DNA from 2 places in the Modestobacter sp. KNN46-3 genome. Region 2 is predicted to be linked to the other one. Evidence: predicted binding sites of a transcription regulator. Region 2 holds the regulator's gene; the other holds the start of a gene.
The links. The regulator LexA, encoded in region 2, represses DNA repair genes until DNA is damaged. The targets are predictions, from matches to a motif close to TCGAACANNTGTTCGA.

Region 1 (5,433 bases), on a different contig from region 2:
GCGCTGCAGGCTCTCCTGGTGGACGACGCCCCCGCTGACTACGCCGAGGAGCTCCTCGCCGGGCTCCCCGCCACCGAGGGCGATCTGGAGGCCGTGGTCCGGGACTCCGGCCGAGGTGACGTCATCGTGGTGCGCGGGCCGGCAGGCAGCGACAGCTGTCTCGCATGGCAGGTGGTCCCCGAGGACGACCGCTACCTCCTCGGCGTCATCCCACCTGTCGACGGCTGCTGACCGGGGACATCTCCGCCACTGGCCAACGCAGGCAGGGACAGACGCCGGGCACCACAGTCGGCGAACGCGCAAGGCCGGTCGCCCCCCGGAAGAGGCGTGCACGACTCCGTGCCGATGCGTCGGGAGGTGGAGCCGGCCGACGCGGTCAGTGCTGGGCGTCGACGCGTCCGGTGTGGACCAGCACGGCGGCGGCCAGGGGCCCCACCACCGCGGATGGCATTGCGTGCCCCATCCCCGGCACGGTCGCGACGGTGGCGCCGGAGATGGCCTCAGCGACGCGATGGGCCGCCGGCGGTGGGTTGATCGGGTCGTTCGGCGCCTCGATGACCAACGTCGGGACGGTCACCCGGGCGAGTTCCGCGCCGCGGGCCAGGCCGGCCTGGTCGGCTCGCGCGTGCGCCGCCGTGTTGTCGTGCCGACCGGCGTGGTCGATGACCTGTTCCTCCATGAGGCGAAACTCCTCGGCGTCGAAGGGGATGCCTGCACCGTTCAGCAGCCGCCAGTGGCCCACCCGCCAGGCGACCTCCGTGTCCCGGTCGCGTGGGTCCGCGAGGTGCTGCCACAGCTCCAGCAGCCGAGGGTCGGTGTCGGTGAAGGCTGCGGGAGCGGCGCCGTCCTGGCCTGCGCCCTCCAACGCTGCCGTTGCGAAGAGGGTGGCCGAGAGCAGGCGGTCCGGGTGGTCGAGCAACAGCAGTTGGACGAGCGTGCCGCCCATCGACATCCCGACCACGTGGGCACGTCCGATGCCGAGCGCGTCCAGGACGGCGACCGCATCATCGGCGAGGTCCCGGACCGCGTACGGCTGGACGTCGAAGGCCCAGGTGGACCGTCCCGTGTCGCGGTGGTCGTAGCGGATGACGCGGTGCCGCTCACCGAGAGCGCGCACGAGGTCGGCCGGCCACGTGAGGCCCGAGGCATTGGCGCCCATGATCAGCAGCAGCGGCGACCCGTCCGGGCAGCCCGTCTCCTCGACCCAGAGCCGGACGTCCGGCGCGACGTCGACGATCCTCTCCACCGGGGCATCCGACCACGGCGCGGAGACCCACCGCGACGGATTTGCCGACCGAGCCGACTCGCACCGCCGCAGGCAGAGCGCACACGTCGTCGACCGCCCCGGAGTCGTGGGACGCCCGACCAGGCCGTCAGGTCAGCAGCGACCGATGAGGATCTCGGTGTCGTCGGGGCGGTAGGTGCGCCATCGCCCGCCGGGATCTCGCTGCACCCGGAACCCGTGATGCACCTTGGTGTGGTGCCGTTCGCACAACAGAGCTGAGTTCTGCAGGTTGGTCTCGCCGCCGTGCAGCCAGTGCACGAGGTGGTGGACGTCGCACCACCAGCTCGGGGCGCCGCAGCCGGCGAACACGCAGGACTCGTCCCGCCGCTCCACGGCCTTGCGCAGGCCCGGGGTGACCACCCGGTGGTCCCGGCCGAGATCGAGGGGCACGCCGTCGGGGCCCATCACGATCCGAGAGATGCTGCCGTCACAAGCCAGGTAGCGGGCCCGCGCCGCGGAGATCGTCGCCCCGAACCCGGTGCTCGCCGCCCCCGGGCCGGTCGCGGGGTCGATCAGGTCGTCCAGGTCGATGCCCACCACCACGTGCGGCTTCACCGTCCGCAGGATCGGCAGATCACCGCTGGCCAACTGGTTGTCACACAACTGCACGAGGGCGTCGGCGTTCTGCTGGGCGCGGGTGCGGTCGTCCCCCTTGGGGCGGTGGGCCTGCACGATCGACTCGATCGCCGCCTGCACCTTCTCCCCACCCACCGCGTCGAGGTCGAAGCGGCCGGTGATCGTGCCGTCGGCGTGCTTGGCGATGCTTAGCCGCCGCCCCTCCGTCGGGTCCGGCTCGGGGCCGTCGGGGTCGAGTGCGTCCTCGAACGCCTGCACCGCAGCGACCAGCGACTGGTGCGGCGACTCGGCCGCCACGCGCGCCCACACCCGGTCGAACGCGGCCAGGTCGATGCCCTGCTCGGCCGCGCGGGCGGCCTCGCCCGGCCCCACCTTCTCGGCCACCACGTTCACCTGCGCCGCAGTCACGGACCCGTCAGCGAACCCGGCCGACAGGGCCGGGAAGTGCTCCAACGCCCGCCCCGACCGCACGATCCGCGAAGCGTCCATCGGCGCCAACCGCGCATGCCCGATCAGCCACGACCGCATGCTCTTCAACCCGTCGTGCTCGGCGGCCTGCATGGCGTCGGCGCGGCGCACCGTGCGGGTCAGCTCCGCGGCGATCCGGTTCTGCACAGCCACCAACTCGGCGACCCGCTCCAGCACACCGCCGTCCGTCAGCCCGTGCAGCTCCTCGGCCGCCAAGGCGTCGAGAGCCGACATCAACTCGCTCACGACACCTCCCGACGTGTTCGAACGTGTGTACGAATACTAACGCCGACGGGAGTCCCGAGCAACACGAATCCCCAGGTCAGGGGCCTGCCCACAGATGCGAGACGCCGCTTGACAGACCGCCCAGCAGAGCCGGAAGAAGGGCGATGGACGCCGCACCGTGTCCGATCCGTCGGAGCCGCAGTGGAGAATGCGCGCATGACCCACGTGCTGGACCCGAACGCGCTGGCCGACACCAGCGGCGGAGCGGGCACCCCGCCCGACCCGTTCGCCGACGTCACCCGCTCGAACGACGCCTTCCGCGCGTTCCTGCACGGCCTGCCCGGCGTCGACCAGGTCGGCGCCGAGGCGCGGGCGAAGGTGCTGGGCACGCGGTCGATCAAGACGACTGCCAAGGCGTGGGCGATCGACACGGCGATCTCGATGGTCGACCTGACCACGCTGGAGGGCGCGGACACCCCCGGGAAGGTCCGCAGCCTGGCCGCCAAGGCCCGCCGCCCCGACCCGACGGACCCGACCTGCCCGGCCGTCGCCGCGGTCTGCGTCTACGGCGACCTGGCCGGCGTGGCCAAGGAGGCCCTGGCCGGCACCGGCATCAACGTCGCCGCGGTCGCCACCGCCTTCCCCAGCGGCCGGGCCAGCCGGGAGGTCAAGCTCGCCGACGTCCGGGACGCCGTGGCGAACGGCGCCGACGAGATCGACATGGTCATCGACCGCGGCGCGTTCCTGACCGGCCGCTACCTCGACGTCTTCGAGGAGATCGTCGCGGTCAAGGAGGCGTGTGCGCGCCAAGGGACGGGCCGAGCCCACCTCAAGGTGATCCTGGAGACCGGCGAGCTGGTCACCCTGGACGCCGTCCGCCGCGCCTCCTGGCTGGCGATGCTGGCCGGCGGCGACTTCATCAAGACCTCCACCGGCAAGGTCTCCCCCGCCGCGACCCTGCCGGTCTGCCTGGTGATGCTGGAGGCCGTCCGCGACTTCCGCGCCGCCACCGGCCGCCAGGTCGGCGTCAAGCCCGCCGGCGGGATCCGGACGACGAAGGACGCCGTCAAGCACATGGTCCTCATCAACGAGACCGTGGGTGCGGACTGGCTGTCCCCCGACTGGTTCCGCTTCGGCGCCTCCAGCCTGCTCAACGACCTGCTCCTGCAGCGCCAGAAGCTCCGCACCGGCCACTACTCCGGCCCCGACCACGTGAGCGTCGACTGATGAGCATCTTCGAGTACGCCCCCGCGCCCGAGTCGCGGTCGATCGTCGACATCCGGCCCAGCTACGGGCTGTTCGTCGACGGCGAGTTCGCCGACGGCACCGGCACGCCCTTCAAGACGGTCAACCCGGCCACCGAGGAGGTGCTGAGCGAGGTCGCCACCGGCAGCGACGCCGACGTCGACCGCGCCGTCCGCGCCGCCCGCCGCGCCTTCACCCGGGTGTGGGGCCCGATGCGCCCGGCCGACCGCGGCAAGTACCTGTTCCGCATCGCCCGGCTGCTGCAGGAGCGGGCCCGGGAGTTCGCCGTCCTGGAGACGCTGGACAACGGCAAGCCGATCCGGGAGAGCCGGGACGTCGACGTCCCGCTGGCCGCGGCGCACTTCTTCTACCACGCAGGTTGGGCCGACAAGCTCGAGCACGCGGGCCTCGGCCCGGCCCCGCGCCCGCTGGGTGTGGCCGGACAGGTCATCCCGTGGAACTTCCCGCTGCTGATGCTGGCGTGGAAGGTCGCCCCGGCGCTGGCCACCGGCAACACCGTCGTCCTCAAGCCTGCTGAGACCACCCCGCTGACGGCGCTGCTGTTCGCCGAGATCTGCCAGCAGGCCGACCTGCCCCCGGGCGTGGTCAACATCGTGACCGGCGCCGGGGAGACCGGGCGCGCGGTGATCAGCCACCCGGACGTCGACAAGGTCGCCTTCACCGGCTCGACCGAGGTGGGCCGCGCCATCGCCCGCGCGGTCGCCGGCACCGAGAAGCGGCTGACCCTGGAGCTGGGCGGCAAGGCGGCGAACATCGTCTTCGACGACGCCCCGATCGACCAGGCCGTCGAGGGCATCGTCCGCGGCATCTTCTTCAACCAGGGCCACGTGTGCTGCGCCGGCTCCCGGCTGCTGGTGCAGGAGTCGGTGCACGACGACGTCGTCGCCTCGCTGCAGCGGCGGATCGGCACGCTGCGGGTCGGTGACCCGATGGACAAGAACACCGACCTGGGCGCGATCAACTCGGCCGAGCAACTGGCCCGCATCCGCGAGCTGACCGCGTACGGGGAGACCGAGGGCGCGACCTGCTGGCAGCCCGAGGGTGACCTGCCCGACCGCGGCTTCTGGTTCAAGCCGACCGTCTTCACCGACGTCTCCCCCGCCCACCGGATCGCCCGCGACGAGGTGTTCGGCCCGGTCCTCTCGGTGATGACCTTCCGCACCCCCGACGAGGCGGTCGCGAAGGCGAACAACAGCACCTACGGGCTCTCCGCCGGTGTCTGGTCGGAGAAGGGCTCCCGGATCCTGAAGATCACCGACCAGCTGCGCGCCGGCGTCGTGTGGGCCAACACGTTCAACGAGCTCGACCCCACCTCGCCGTTCGGCGGCTACAAGCAGTCCGGCTACGGCCGCGAGGGCGGCCGGCAGGGGCTCGCCGCCTACCTGAGGAGCGACTCCTGATGAGCGACCGGCTCACCGTGCGCAAGACCTACAAGCTCTACCTGGGCGGGGCCTTCCCCCGGTCGGAGTCCGGCCGCACCTACGAGGTGCACGACACCAAGGGGCACTTCCTGGCCAACGCCGCCTGGGCCTCCCGCAAGGACGGCCGGGACGCCGTGGTCGCCGCCCGCGGCGCGTTCGGCACGTGGTCCGGGGCCACCGCCTACAACCGCG
Region 2 (11,662 bases):
GGGAGTCGTAGGCGTGACCGGTGGCCATGAGCATCGCGCCGAGGTTGGCGTAGCCGATGCCCAGCTGGCGGTAGGCCCGGGTGGTCTCACCGATCGGGGCGGTCGGGAAGTCGGCGAAGCAGATCGAGATGTCCATCGCGGTGATGATCAGCTCGACGGCCTTCACGAAGTTCTTGGAGTCGAACGTGCCGTCGTCCTTGAGGAACTTCATGAGGTTCAGCGACGCCAGGTTGCACGAGCTGTTGTCGAGGCTCATGTACTCCGAGCACGGGTTCGAGGCGTTGATCCGCCCCGTCTCGGGGTTGGTGTGCCAGTCGTTGATGGTGTCGTCGTACTGGATGCCCGGGTCAGCACACTCCCAGGCCGCCTTGGTGACCTTGCCGAACAGCTCACGGGCGTCGACGGTCTCGATCACCGAGCCGTCGCCGCGGGCCCGCAGCCCGAAGTCGGTGCCCTCCTCGACCGCGCGCATGAACTCGTCGTTGACCCGGACGGAGTTGTTGGCGTTCTGGTACTGGACGCTGGTGATGTCCTTGCCGCCCAGGTCCATGTCGTACCCGGCGTCCCGCAGCGCGCGGATCTTGTCCTCCTCGCGCGCCTTGGTCTCGATGAACTCCTCGATGTCGGGGTGGTCGATGTCGAGGACGACCATCTTCGCCGCGCGGCGGGTGGCGCCACCGGACTTGATCGTGCCCGCGGAGGCGTCGGCCCCGCGCATGAAGGAGACCGGCCCGGAGGCCGTGCCGCCGGAGGAGAGCAGCTCCTTGGAGGAGCGGATGCGGGAGAGGTTGAGCCCGGCGCCGGAGCCGCCCTTGAAGATCAGGCCCTCTTCCCGGTACCAGTTCAGGATCGAGTCCATCGTGTCGTCGACGGCCAGGATGAAGCAGGCGCTGACCTGCTGCGGGGAGGCCGTGCCCACGTTGAACCAGACGGGCGAGTTGAAGCTGAACACCTGGTGCAGCAGCATCCAGGTCAGCTCGTGCTCGAAGACCTCGGCGTCGCCCTCGCTGGCGAAGTAGTCGTGCTCACGCCCGGCCGCGCCGTAGGTCAGGACGACCCGGTCGATGAGCTGCCGCAGGCTCGTCTCGCGCTGGGAGCTGCCGACCGCGCCCCGGAAGTACTTGGTGGTGACGATGTTGGTGGCGTTGATGCTCCACTCGGCCGGGAACTCGACCCCGCGCTGCTCGAAGTTGATCGAGCCGTCCCGCCAGTTGGTCATGACGACGTCGCGGCGCTCCCACACGACCTCGTCGTAGGGGTGCACCCCCGCGGTGGTGAACACGCGCTTGACCTTCAGGCCCTTCCCCCGGCTGGGGGCCTTGGCGGTGCGGCGGTTCCGGCTGGTGGTGAGGCGGTCGGCTGTCTCGGTCATCGTGCGAGGGCTCCCTGGGTCGGACTGGTGCGGTGGTGCGGGCGGAGCGGCTGGGGAAGCCGGCGGGTGCCGGAGCCGGGTCGTGCGGTCTCCTCGTCGAGACCTGTCTAGCGGAGGGGTCGGACAGTTCTCATGGGCCGGTGTCGGCCGGTCGCGGCCGCTCGGTGGCTCGCCGGCGGGTGGCGGTCCCGGTCGCGGGGCTCTCGGTCGCGGAGGTCTCCTGGTCGCCGTCGACGGCGTCGCGCTCGACGGCTGGCGCGTCACCGGCACGGGGAGTGCTCCGGGCCGGTGCGGCGCGCAGCTCGGCGATCTCCTTCTCGAAGTCGGCGACCGAGGAGAAGCTGCGGTAGACGCTGGCGAAGCGGAGGTAGGCGACCTCGTCGAGGTCGCGCAGCGGACCGAGGATGGCCAGACCGACCTCGTGGCTGGGGATCTCGGCGCAGCCGGTGGCCCGCACCGCGTCCTCGACCTGCTGGGCCAGCAGGGCCAGCTGGTGCTCGTCGACCGGCCGCCCTTGGCAGGCCCGCCGCACCCCGGCGACGACCTTGCCGCGGGCGAAGGGCTCGCTCACGCCGCTGCGCTTGACGACGGCGAGGACGGCCTCCTCCACGGTGGTGAAGCGGCGGCCGCAGCCCGGGCAGGAGCGTCGACGGCGGGTGGTCGCCCCCTCGTCGGTCTCCCGCGAGTCGATGACCCGGCTGTCGGGGTTGTGGCAGAAGGGACAGCGCATGTCGATCTCCTCCTTCCCGAGGTGTCGCGCGAGGTCTCGCCGCGGCGTCGTGACACCGTGACCGGGCCCTGACCCGATGGCCGTGCTGTGGACTGCGCCGGGGACATCCGGTGGATGCGCCGGGGACAACGTGTGGAACGGCTGTGGATGGCTTACAGCTCTGTAACTACTAGATGTTGTGGTGGAACCGTACGACCACCCCTACAGGTGTGCAAGCCCTGGCGAGCGTGTCGTCTTCCGCATCTGACCCGGGCGCCCCTCGGAGCCCCTCCCGCCACAACCACCAGGGCCTCTGACGGGCCCTTCACACCGGGGCGTGCCCCAGCGCGCCGCCGGTCAGGGCAGCTCGAGCACCTGGCCGGGCACGAGGTCGACGTCGGAGAGCCCGTTCACGTCGAGGAGCGCGTCGACGACGGCACGCCGGTCCTCCTCCGGGGCGATCTCGCCGGCGATCGACCACAGGGTGTCCCCGGACTGGACGACGACCGTCGTCGAACCGGCCAGCTCCAGGCCGCCGCCGGGGCCGCCGGACTCGGCGGCGAACGTCACCGCGGCGACGGACACCCCGAAGGCGATGGACAGCCCGGCGACCACTCGCCGCCCGCGCCGGGTCAGCCGCAACGGCGCTTGCGCACCGGGGGCGACGGCACCGCCGACCGCTCCCGTGCGCCTCGCGCAGCCCGCGCCGCCCACCCCAGCCCCGCCCGCGACGCCGACCAGTCGACCAGGGCGCACGTCGGGCTGCCCGGCGCCTCGCCGGCCCGCCGCCGGACGAGCCACCCGGGGCAGGGGTGCAGGCTGACCGTGCACCACGGACCGGGGCGAGCGCGCCACCTGACGCGCCCCCGGGAACGGGAGCACGACCGCCATCGAGGCCGGGGCGGCCACGGGGAGCTCGAGCTGCGGACTGGCCATCGGGGTGCTCCAGGGGTCTCGCGGTACCGGGTTGTCGAACAGACGTTCGAACGGAACGTCTGGGCGATGTCTACCGCACGCCACCGACAGGAACACGCCGACACGGCGACTTCTTCGAACACCTGTTTGAACGGAGCGGCCGGAGGCGATACGGTTCCGAGGCGATCGAGGACGGCGTCCGCGGTCCCGGCTCGCCGTGGCGACACGGCCGTCGGTACGGCAGGGCGCCACCGGGGACTGCTGCCGAGGCAGCCGGACGAGGAGGACACATGGCGGTCGACGGCCCGAAGGCGCGCGGCGGCAAGAGCCCTTCGCGGCGTGGAGCGTCCGGCACGGCATCAGCCGACGGCGCAGCGCCCACCGCTGCGGCGGGAGCGGGTGCGGCGGTGCGGGAGTTCCCCGACCGGGCCGCCGACGGCGACGGCCTGACCCAGCGGCAGCGCCGGGTGCTCGAGGTCATCCGTGACTCGATCGAGCGTCGCGGCTACCCGCCCTCGGTCCGCGAGATCGGCGAGGCGGTCGGCCTCTCCTCCGCCTCGTCCGTGGCCCACCAGTTGTCGGTGCTGCAGCGCAAGGGCTGGCTGCGCCGTGACCCGAACCGGCCGCGCGCACTCGACGTGCGCCTCCCCGGCGACGGCACCGCGACGACGACGAACGAGACCGCGGCCGAGGCACTGGCCGGGTCCGGCGCAGCCAGTGGCGTCGACGACGCCTCCGCCCCCCGACCCACGTACGTGCCCCTCGTCGGCCGGATCGCCGCCGGTGGTCCGGTCCTGGCCGAGCAGGCGGTCGAAGACGTCTTCCCCCTCCCCCGCGAGCTGGTCGGCGAGGGCACCCTGTTCATGCTGAAGGTCGCGGGCGACTCGATGGTCGACGCGGCGATCTGCGACGGCGACTGGGTCGTCGTCCGGCAGCAGCCGACCGCGGAGAACGGCGAGATCGTCGCCGCGATGATCGACGGCGAGGCGACGGTGAAGACCTACAAGCGGCGCGACGGGCACGTGTGGCTGATGCCACACAACGCCGCGTACGAGCCCATCCCGGGCGACGACGCGACGGTCCTCGGCCGGGTCGTCACCGTGCTCCGCCGGGTCTGACCTCGGGCAGCGGCGCCGGGCTCGTGCTCAGGCCGGGCGCCGCCGGAGCTTGCCGCCGACCCACACGAGCACGGTGGCCACGGCCGCGGCGACGAGACCGGCGGTCAGCGGCTCGACCCCACCGGCGGTCGCCAGCGACCCGGCGGCAGCCTCGGTGGGCTCCGCCGGGGCCGCCCCCGTCAGGTCACCGGTGGCCGACACCTGGGTGACCACCGCAGGGAGCCCCTCGCCGGCGACGAGCAGGTCCCGGTCGTTCGCCGCGAAGGCGATGGCCTCACCCTGCGGAGCCTCCGGCAACGGCACCCGCACCGGGGGCCCGGCCAACGCACCGGCGACGTCCGAGCCGCTCAGCGGCCAGACATAGGCGTCGGTGTAGGTCCGCAGGGCGATCCGCGAGCCGTCCGCGGACACGGCGCCACCGGTGACCAGCAACTGGCCGGCCCGACCCACCGGGCCGCCCGGGGTGCCGGTCAACGTGAACCCGAGCGCCGCCACCTCGCTCATCGGCACGGTGGCTCCGTCGGCGAGGGGCGCATCGGGGCGGTACACGGAGCTCGCGCCCAGCACCTCCTTGGTCACCAGGTACGGGGTGCCGTCGGGCGCGAGCAGGAGCGCCTCCGCGTCGTGCGCACCGTCGGGGTAGGTGAGCCTGGTCAGCACGGTGGTCCCGTCGGGGCGCAGACCGATCAGCGCCACCGTCTCCCGGCTCTGCGCGTTGTCCCCGATGTCGGCGAGCCAGATGGTCCCGTCAGCGGCGAGGGCGAGGTCCTCGGGGTCGTACGGGTCGACCTCCGCCGTGCGCACCTCCCCCACCGCACAGGCCCCGTCGAGCACCAGCACCTCGGCGCGGTCGCCGCCGTCGTTCATCGCGAGCATCGACTCCCCGGCGCTGGCCAGGCCGGAGAGCTCCGGGAGCCGCGGGTCGGTGATCTCGCACCGGGTGGTCGGCTCGCCGTACGGGGCGGCCACGTCGTCGGCGGCCGCCGACCCGGTGGGCAGCAGCGCGACCAGCAGGCCGACGGGCGCACAGAGGACCGCGCCGGCCGTCCTGCGGCGGGGGGCGCGGCTACGCCTGGGGTCGGCCGACTCTGGCACGAACCCAGCGTGACATCGCGACAGCGTCGAGTGCGTGAACCACGCCCAACAGCAGCAGTCCGACCGAGAGCCCGACCACCGCATCGGTGACCCAGTGGAAGTCCAGCGCCACCATGGCCACACCCGTCGCCACCGGCCCCAGCACGCCGAGCAGCCAGGTGGCCCGCTGCACGCCCGCGGGCAGGCCGAACTCGACGGCCTGCCACCGGGCCACCCCCCACATGAGGACGGCGTTCGCCACGTGCCCCGAGGGGTAGCTGGCCCCGTCCGCGTGGAAGAACGACCCGGGGAAGGCCGGGGCCGTGCGACCGGTGCCCCACTTGAACGCGTAGACCACGGTGGTGAGCAGGGCCAACGCGACGACCACGCGGACGAGCGGCACCAGCGTCCGCTGGCGCACGGCCAGCCAACCGACCAGCCCGGCCAGCACGACCAGGATCGTCACCCGCCCGCCGATCTGGGTGACGACCCAGATCGGCCAGTAGGCCCACGAGTCCCGCAGCGCCCACACACTGGTCACCTCGGAGACCCGCAGGTCCATCCGTTCCAGCCACCCGCGGCTGAGCAGGTTGACGGTGACCCCGACGGTGACGAGGGCGGCGAGGAGGAGCAGCCACCACGGCGGCCGACCCACCCCCACCACCGGTGCGACCGGTCGATCGGCAGCGGTCGCCGTCCGGTCCACCGATCCCCTGGTCACCGCGTCACGGTACCGGGGCCGTGACCTGCTCGTGATCCGCCGGGCTGTCCGCTGGCCCCGCTGCAGGAGCCCGGCACGAGCGTGCGAGCGGCAGCGGGGCCCTCGGTCAGTCCTCGGTGGCCGGCGCGGCGAAACCGTCGAGCTGGGCCGCCAGGCCGGCGTCGACGCGCGCGGTCAGCCGGGTCCCGGCGGCCTCGTGCGCCTCCTCGACGACCTCGCCGTCCCGGTGCACCCGGGCGACCAGGTCGCCCCGGTCGTAGGGCACGAGCACCTCGACGTCGATGTGCGGGTGCGGGAGCCGCTGGGCGATCACGTCGCGCAGCGCCTCGATGCCCTCGCCCGTCCGGGCCGAGACCCACATCGCCCCGGGGAGCGCCTGGCGCAGCGCCAGCATGTCCTCCTCGGTCATGGCGTCGACCTTGTTCACGACGATCAGCTCCGGGACGGCGGACGCGTCGATCTCGTTGAGCACCGTGTGCACGGCGTCGATCTGCCCCAGCGGGTCGGAGTCGGAACCGTCGACGACGTGCACGAGCAGGTCGGCGTCGGCCACCTCCTCCAGCGTGGAGCGGAACGCGTCGACCAACTGGTGCGGCAGGTGGCGCACGAAGCCGACGGTGTCGGTCATCGTGTACTCGCGCCCCTCGGGCGTCTGCGCGCGGCGGACCGTCGGGTCCAGGGTGGCGAACAGTGCGTCCTGGACCAGCACGCCGGCCCCGGTGAGCTGGTTGAGCAGGCTGGACTTGCCGGCGTTCGTGTAGCCGGCGATCGCGACGCTCGGCGTCGCGTTGCGGTCGCGGGAGTTGCGCTGCGTCGTCCGGGCGGTCGCCATGCCGGCGATCTCCTTGCGGAGCTTGCTCACCCGAGAGCGGATCCGGCGCCGGTCGGTCTCGATCTTCGTCTCACCCGGACCACGGGTGCCGATGCCGCCACCGCCGGCGACCCGGCCACCGGCCTGCCGGCTCAGCGACTCACCCCAGCCACGCAGCCGGGGCAGCATGTACTGCATCTGGGCCAGCTCGACCTGGGCCTTGCCCTCTCGGCTGGTGGCGTGCTGGGCGAAGATGTCCAGGATCAGGGCGGTCCGGTCGACCACCTTGACCTTGAGCACCTTCTCCAGCTGGTTGAGCTGGCCGGGGGCCAGCTCCCCGTCGCAGATCACGGTGTCCGCGCCGGTGGCGGCGACGACCTCGCGCAGCTCGGCGGCCTTGCCCGAGCCGACGTAGGTGGCCGGGTCCGGCTTGTCCCGGCGCTGCATCAGCGCGTCGAGCACCTGGGAACCGGCGGTCTCGGCGAGCGCGGCGAGCTCGGTCAGCGAGCGCTGCGCGTCCGCCGCCGTCCCCTCGGTCCAGACGCCGACCAGGACGACCCGCTCGAGGCGGAGCTGCCGGTACTCGACCTCGGTGACGTCGGTGAGCTCGGTGCCGAGGCCCGCGACCCGACGCAGTGCGCCGCGCTCCTCCTTGACGTAGGAGCCGGTGGTGTCGTCATCGGCGTCCCACTGACCGGCCGGTGCCGGCTTGGTGTCGGGCATACTGGCGCGCGCCTTGTCGGCCCGGGCCTCTGCCTGGTCGAGGATCGCGCGGTTCTGGGCTGTCGTCATCGTCTCCAGCGTGGCACGCCCCTGCTCGTGGGGCGACCGACTTGTCACATCACTTGTTGTCATCGCCCGGTACAACACCTCAGGCCTCCGGATGCATCCCGAGGTACAGCGACCAGCGCTCCGCGTCCGGGTCCGCCGGTCGGGTGGCGTACTCGTCCAGCAACCCGTACAGCCGCTCCCGGAACTCCGCCAGCTCCGGTGGGCCCAGCCGCAGACCCAGCCGGCTGCTGGACAGCCGCTTCTCCCCCACTGCGGCGACCTCGGCCAGGAAGGCCGCCAGCAGCGGGTCCCGCGCCGGGGCCGGCCGGCCCTCGAGGTCCATCAGCCAGCTCTTCCCGGTCGCCCGGTAGGGCACCTCCCGGGCGCCCCGCGCGCCCCGCCGCGCGCTCTCGGCGACCAGGAAGCCGGTGTCGACGAGGGTGCGGACGTGGTGCAGCACGGTGGCCGGGTTGCGGCCCAGCCGGGCGGCGAGCTCCTTGTTGGTCAGCGCCTCGTCCAGGCACAGCCGCAGGATCCGCAGCCGGACGGCGGAGGCCAGGGCGCGCGCCTCGGCGTCGGTGGCCGGTCGGCGTTCCCCGGCGAACCGCCGCGCCCCCGCACCGGCCACCGCCTCGCCCGCACCGGCCTCCGGCTCGTCCATCCCGGCAGCGTAGGACGTCGACACGGCTCAGTGATTGACTTCCCCCGATCAGTGGCGGGAGGCTGCGCCGGTGACCCGCGACCGGAGCCTGCTGCGGCACCACGACTTCCGTCAGCTGTGGGCCGCGGAGACGGTCAGTCAAGTGGGCACCCAGGTGACCCTGCTGGCCCTGCCGGTGCTGGCGGTCTCGCTGCTGGAGGCGACGCCGCTGGAGATGGGCGTCCTGACCGCCCTGGAGACCGCCGCCTTCCTGCTCATCGGGCTCCCGGCCGGTGCCTGGGTCGACCGCTGGCGGCGCCGTCGGGTGCTGGTCACCGCCGACCTGGTGCGGGCGGCGGTGCTGGCGACCCTGCCGGTCGCGTACCTCCTCGACGTCCTCACCCTCGGGCAGCTGTTCGTCGTCGCGGCGGCGACCGGCACGGCGACCGTCTTCTTCGACGTCGCCTACCAGAGCTACCTGCCCGCCCTGGTCGACCGCGACCAGCTGGTCGACGGCAACGGCAAGCTGGAGGCCAGCCGGGCCGTCGCCCAGGTCGCCGGGCCCGGCATCACCGGCGTGCTGCTCCGGGTGCTCAGCGCGCCGATGGTCATCGCCCTGGACGCGGCGTCCTTCCTGCTCTCCGCGTTCTTCCTCAGCCGGGTCCAGCGCCCGGACGCCGTCCCCGACCGGGCCGGCCGGCGGCCGCTGCGCACCGAGATCGCCGAGGGGCTGTCCTTCGTCGTCCGCCAGCCGCTGCTCCGCCGGATCGTCGCCTGCACCGGCACGTCGAACCTGTTCTCCACGATCACCACGACCCTGCTGGTGCTCTACGCGCTGCGCCGGCTCGAGCTGTCCGAGAGCGTGCTGGGTCTCGTCTTCTCCGCCGGCGCCGTGGGCGGCCTGGTCGGCGCGGCGACGGCCGCGCGCTTCGCCCGCACCGTCGGCGAGGGCCGGGCGATCCCGCTGGCGGTCATGGTGATGGTGCCGTTCACCGCGCTCACGCCGCTGGCCGCCACCGGCGCCCCGCTGATCCTGCTGCCCCTCGGCCAGTTCGGCTTCAGCTGGGCGGTGGTGGTCTACAACATCACCCAGGTCAGCTTCCGGCAGCGACTGTGCCCGCCCGCTCTGCTGGGCCGGATGAACGCCTCGGTGCGCTTCCTGGTCTTCGGCACCATGCCGCTGGGCGGGCTGCTCGGCGGCGTCCTGGGCACCTGGCTCGGCGTGCTGCCGACGCTGTGGATCGCTGCGGCCGGTCAGCTGCTCGCGGCCGGCTGGGTGGTGGCGAGCCCCCTGCTGCGGATGCGTGACCTGCCCGACGGCCCGGACGCCCCGGCCGGCGGGGTGACGACGGTGCCGGAGGCGCGGGCGCCGACCGCCGGCAACGACCCGGAGCGGTCCGGCTGAGCAGCCGACGGGTTGGCCGGCCGGGCGACGGGTAGGGCGGCGGGGCACGGTCCACCGCTCGAGAGGACGACGATGACCAGCCCTGACGAGGAGCTCGACGACCCAGGCCGCGACCCCGCCGGCCTCGACCCGCCGCGCAACGTCTTCGGTGGCGCGGACCAGGACACCGGCCGCGGGGAGCCCCGTGGCACCGGGAACGTCGGGCCGGGCGACAAGCCCGAGGCGCCCACCGACGACCCGGAGACGCGGGCCGACGAGCCCGACCGCCCCTGACCTGCGGCCGCGCAGCCAGGACCCTCAGCCGGCGAGCCACTCCCGGCTGAGGGTCCCGGTGGCGACGACGACGGCCGGGCCGGACAGCACCGCCGTCGTCCCGTCCAACTGCACCGACAGCCGGCCGCCCGGCACGTCGACGAGGACCGTCCCGGTGTCGCGTCCGCCGGCGTCCAGCGCGGCGAACGCCGCAGCGCAGGCGCCGGTGCCACAGGAGCGGGTCTCCCCCACGCCGCGCTCGTGGACCCGGAGCCGCACGTGCGCGCAGGCGCCCTCCGGCGGGAGCACGTTCACCAGCTCGACGTTGACCCCCTCGGGGAACATCGCGTCGTCGACCTCTGGCAGAACCGAGAGGTCCAGGGTGTCGACCTCGACGTCGGTCAGGCAGACCAGGTGCGGGTTGCCCATCGACACCCCGAGCCCCGGGTGGGCGACGCCGGCGACCCGCGCCTCGCTCCGGCCCAGCGGGACCGCCGGACCCATGTCGACCCAGTAGCCGCCATCGGGCCGGGCGCCCACCCGACGGGGCCCGCCCCGGGTGCCGACCAGGACGCCGGCCTCGGCCACCGCCCGCTCCAGCAGCCCCTCGGCCAGCAGCACGTGCAGGAAGAGCCGGATGCCGTTGCCGCACATCTCCGCGTACGAGCCGTCGGCGTTGCGGTGGTCCATGAACCACTCGCAGTCGGCCAGCGCCGCGCCGAGCACGCCGGGCGCGTCGGGCACGTGCCGGCTCCGGACCACCCGCAGCACGCCGTCCCCGCCCAGGCCCGCGCGGCGGTCGCAGAGCCGACGCACCAGGTCGGCGTCCAGGCGGCCCTCCGGCCACACGTCCCCGTCGGGGTCGGGCAGGACGACGAAGTCGTTCTCGGTGCCGTGGCCGAGGAGGACCCGTGGGCCGGAGCTGTCGATCACCGGTCGATCGTACGGTCGGCGACCAGGCCGAGGACGACGTCGAGCAGGTCCGGCCGGGCCGCGTCGAACCAGACCGTGCCGGCGTCGCGGCGGAACCAGGACCGCTGCCGGCGGACGAACCGTCGGGTGGTGGTGATCGTCCGCTCGCGCGCCTCCTGTGCGGTGAGCACCCCGTCGAACTGCTGGAGAACCTGTGCGTACCCCAGGGCGCGGGACGCGGTCGGCCCGTCGCGCAACCCGTCGTCGGCGAGCGCAGCGACCTCCTCGACGAAGCCGGCGGCCCACATCGCGTCGACCCGGCGGGCCACCCGGTCGTCCAGCTCGTCGGGCTCCCGGTCCAGGCCGACCGTGATCGCCGGGTAGTGCGGTCGCGGGGCGGGCAGCGTCGCGGTGAACGGCTGCCCGGTCAGCTCGATCACCTCCAGCGCCCGGACCACCCGCCGGCTGTTGCTGGGCAGGATCGCGGTCGCGGCGGCCGGGTCCAGCGCCGCCAGCCGGGCGTGCAGCACCGCCGCGCCCTGGGCCTCCAGCTCGCCGGTCAGCCGGGCCCGCACCACCGGGTCGGTGCCGGGGATGTCCAGCTCGTCCAGCACCGCGCGCACGTACAGCCCGGAGCCCCCGACCAGCAGCGGGACGACGCCCGCGGCGCGGAGCCGGTCGACCTCGGCGCGGGCGCGCTGCCGGTACTCGGCCACCGAGGCCGGCTCCCGCACGTGCCACAGGTCCAGCAGGTGGTGCGGCACGCCGTCGCGTTCGGCCTCGGTCGGCTTGGCGGTGCCGATGTCCATCCCCCGGTAGAGCTGCATGGAGTCGGCGTTCACCACCTCACCCCCGCCGCCGGACCGGGCCAGCCGGTGCGCCAGCGCGACGGCCAGCGCTGTCTTGCCGGTGGCGGTCGGCCCGACGACCGCGATGACCGGCGGCCCACCGCCGGCGGTGAC

Region 1: G5C62_RS24855 (HNH endonuclease signature motif containing protein) is a predicted target of LexA. The motif match lies at 2,593-2,608, and genes of this name have one in related genera.

Annotation. Positions count from the first base shown of each region.
Region 1 is NZ_JAAKGN010000216.1:255-5,687, reverse strand. It holds gene G5C62_RS24865 (hypothetical protein) at 1-231, shown strand, start outside; gene G5C62_RS24860 (alpha/beta fold hydrolase) at 377-1,246, opposite strand; gene G5C62_RS24855 (HNH endonuclease signature motif containing protein) at 1,379-2,575, opposite strand; gene deoC (deoxyribose-phosphate aldolase) at 2,771-3,781, shown strand; gene G5C62_RS24845 (aldehyde dehydrogenase family protein) at 3,781-5,220, shown strand; partial or broken gene G5C62_RS24840 (aldehyde dehydrogenase family protein) at 5,220-5,433, shown strand, end outside.
Region 2 is NZ_JAAKGN010000073.1:8,570-20,231, forward strand. It holds gene G5C62_RS15585 (vitamin B12-dependent ribonucleotide reductase) at 1-1,372, opposite strand, end outside; gene nrdR (transcriptional regulator NrdR) at 1,503-2,102, opposite strand; gene G5C62_RS15595 (LysM peptidoglycan-binding domain-containing protein) at 2,439-3,017, opposite strand; gene lexA (transcriptional repressor LexA) at 3,287-4,114, shown strand; gene G5C62_RS15605 (hypothetical protein) at 4,142-5,209, opposite strand; gene G5C62_RS15610 (phosphatase PAP2 family protein) at 5,181-5,909, opposite strand; gene hflX (GTPase HflX) at 6,016-7,512, opposite strand; gene G5C62_RS15620 (transcriptional regulator) at 7,592-8,152, opposite strand; gene G5C62_RS15625 (MFS transporter) at 8,223-9,536, shown strand; gene G5C62_RS15630 (hypothetical protein) at 9,609-9,809, shown strand; gene dapF (diaminopimelate epimerase) at 9,834-10,721, opposite strand; gene miaA (tRNA (adenosine(37)-N6)-dimethylallyltransferase MiaA) at 10,718-11,662, opposite strand, start outside.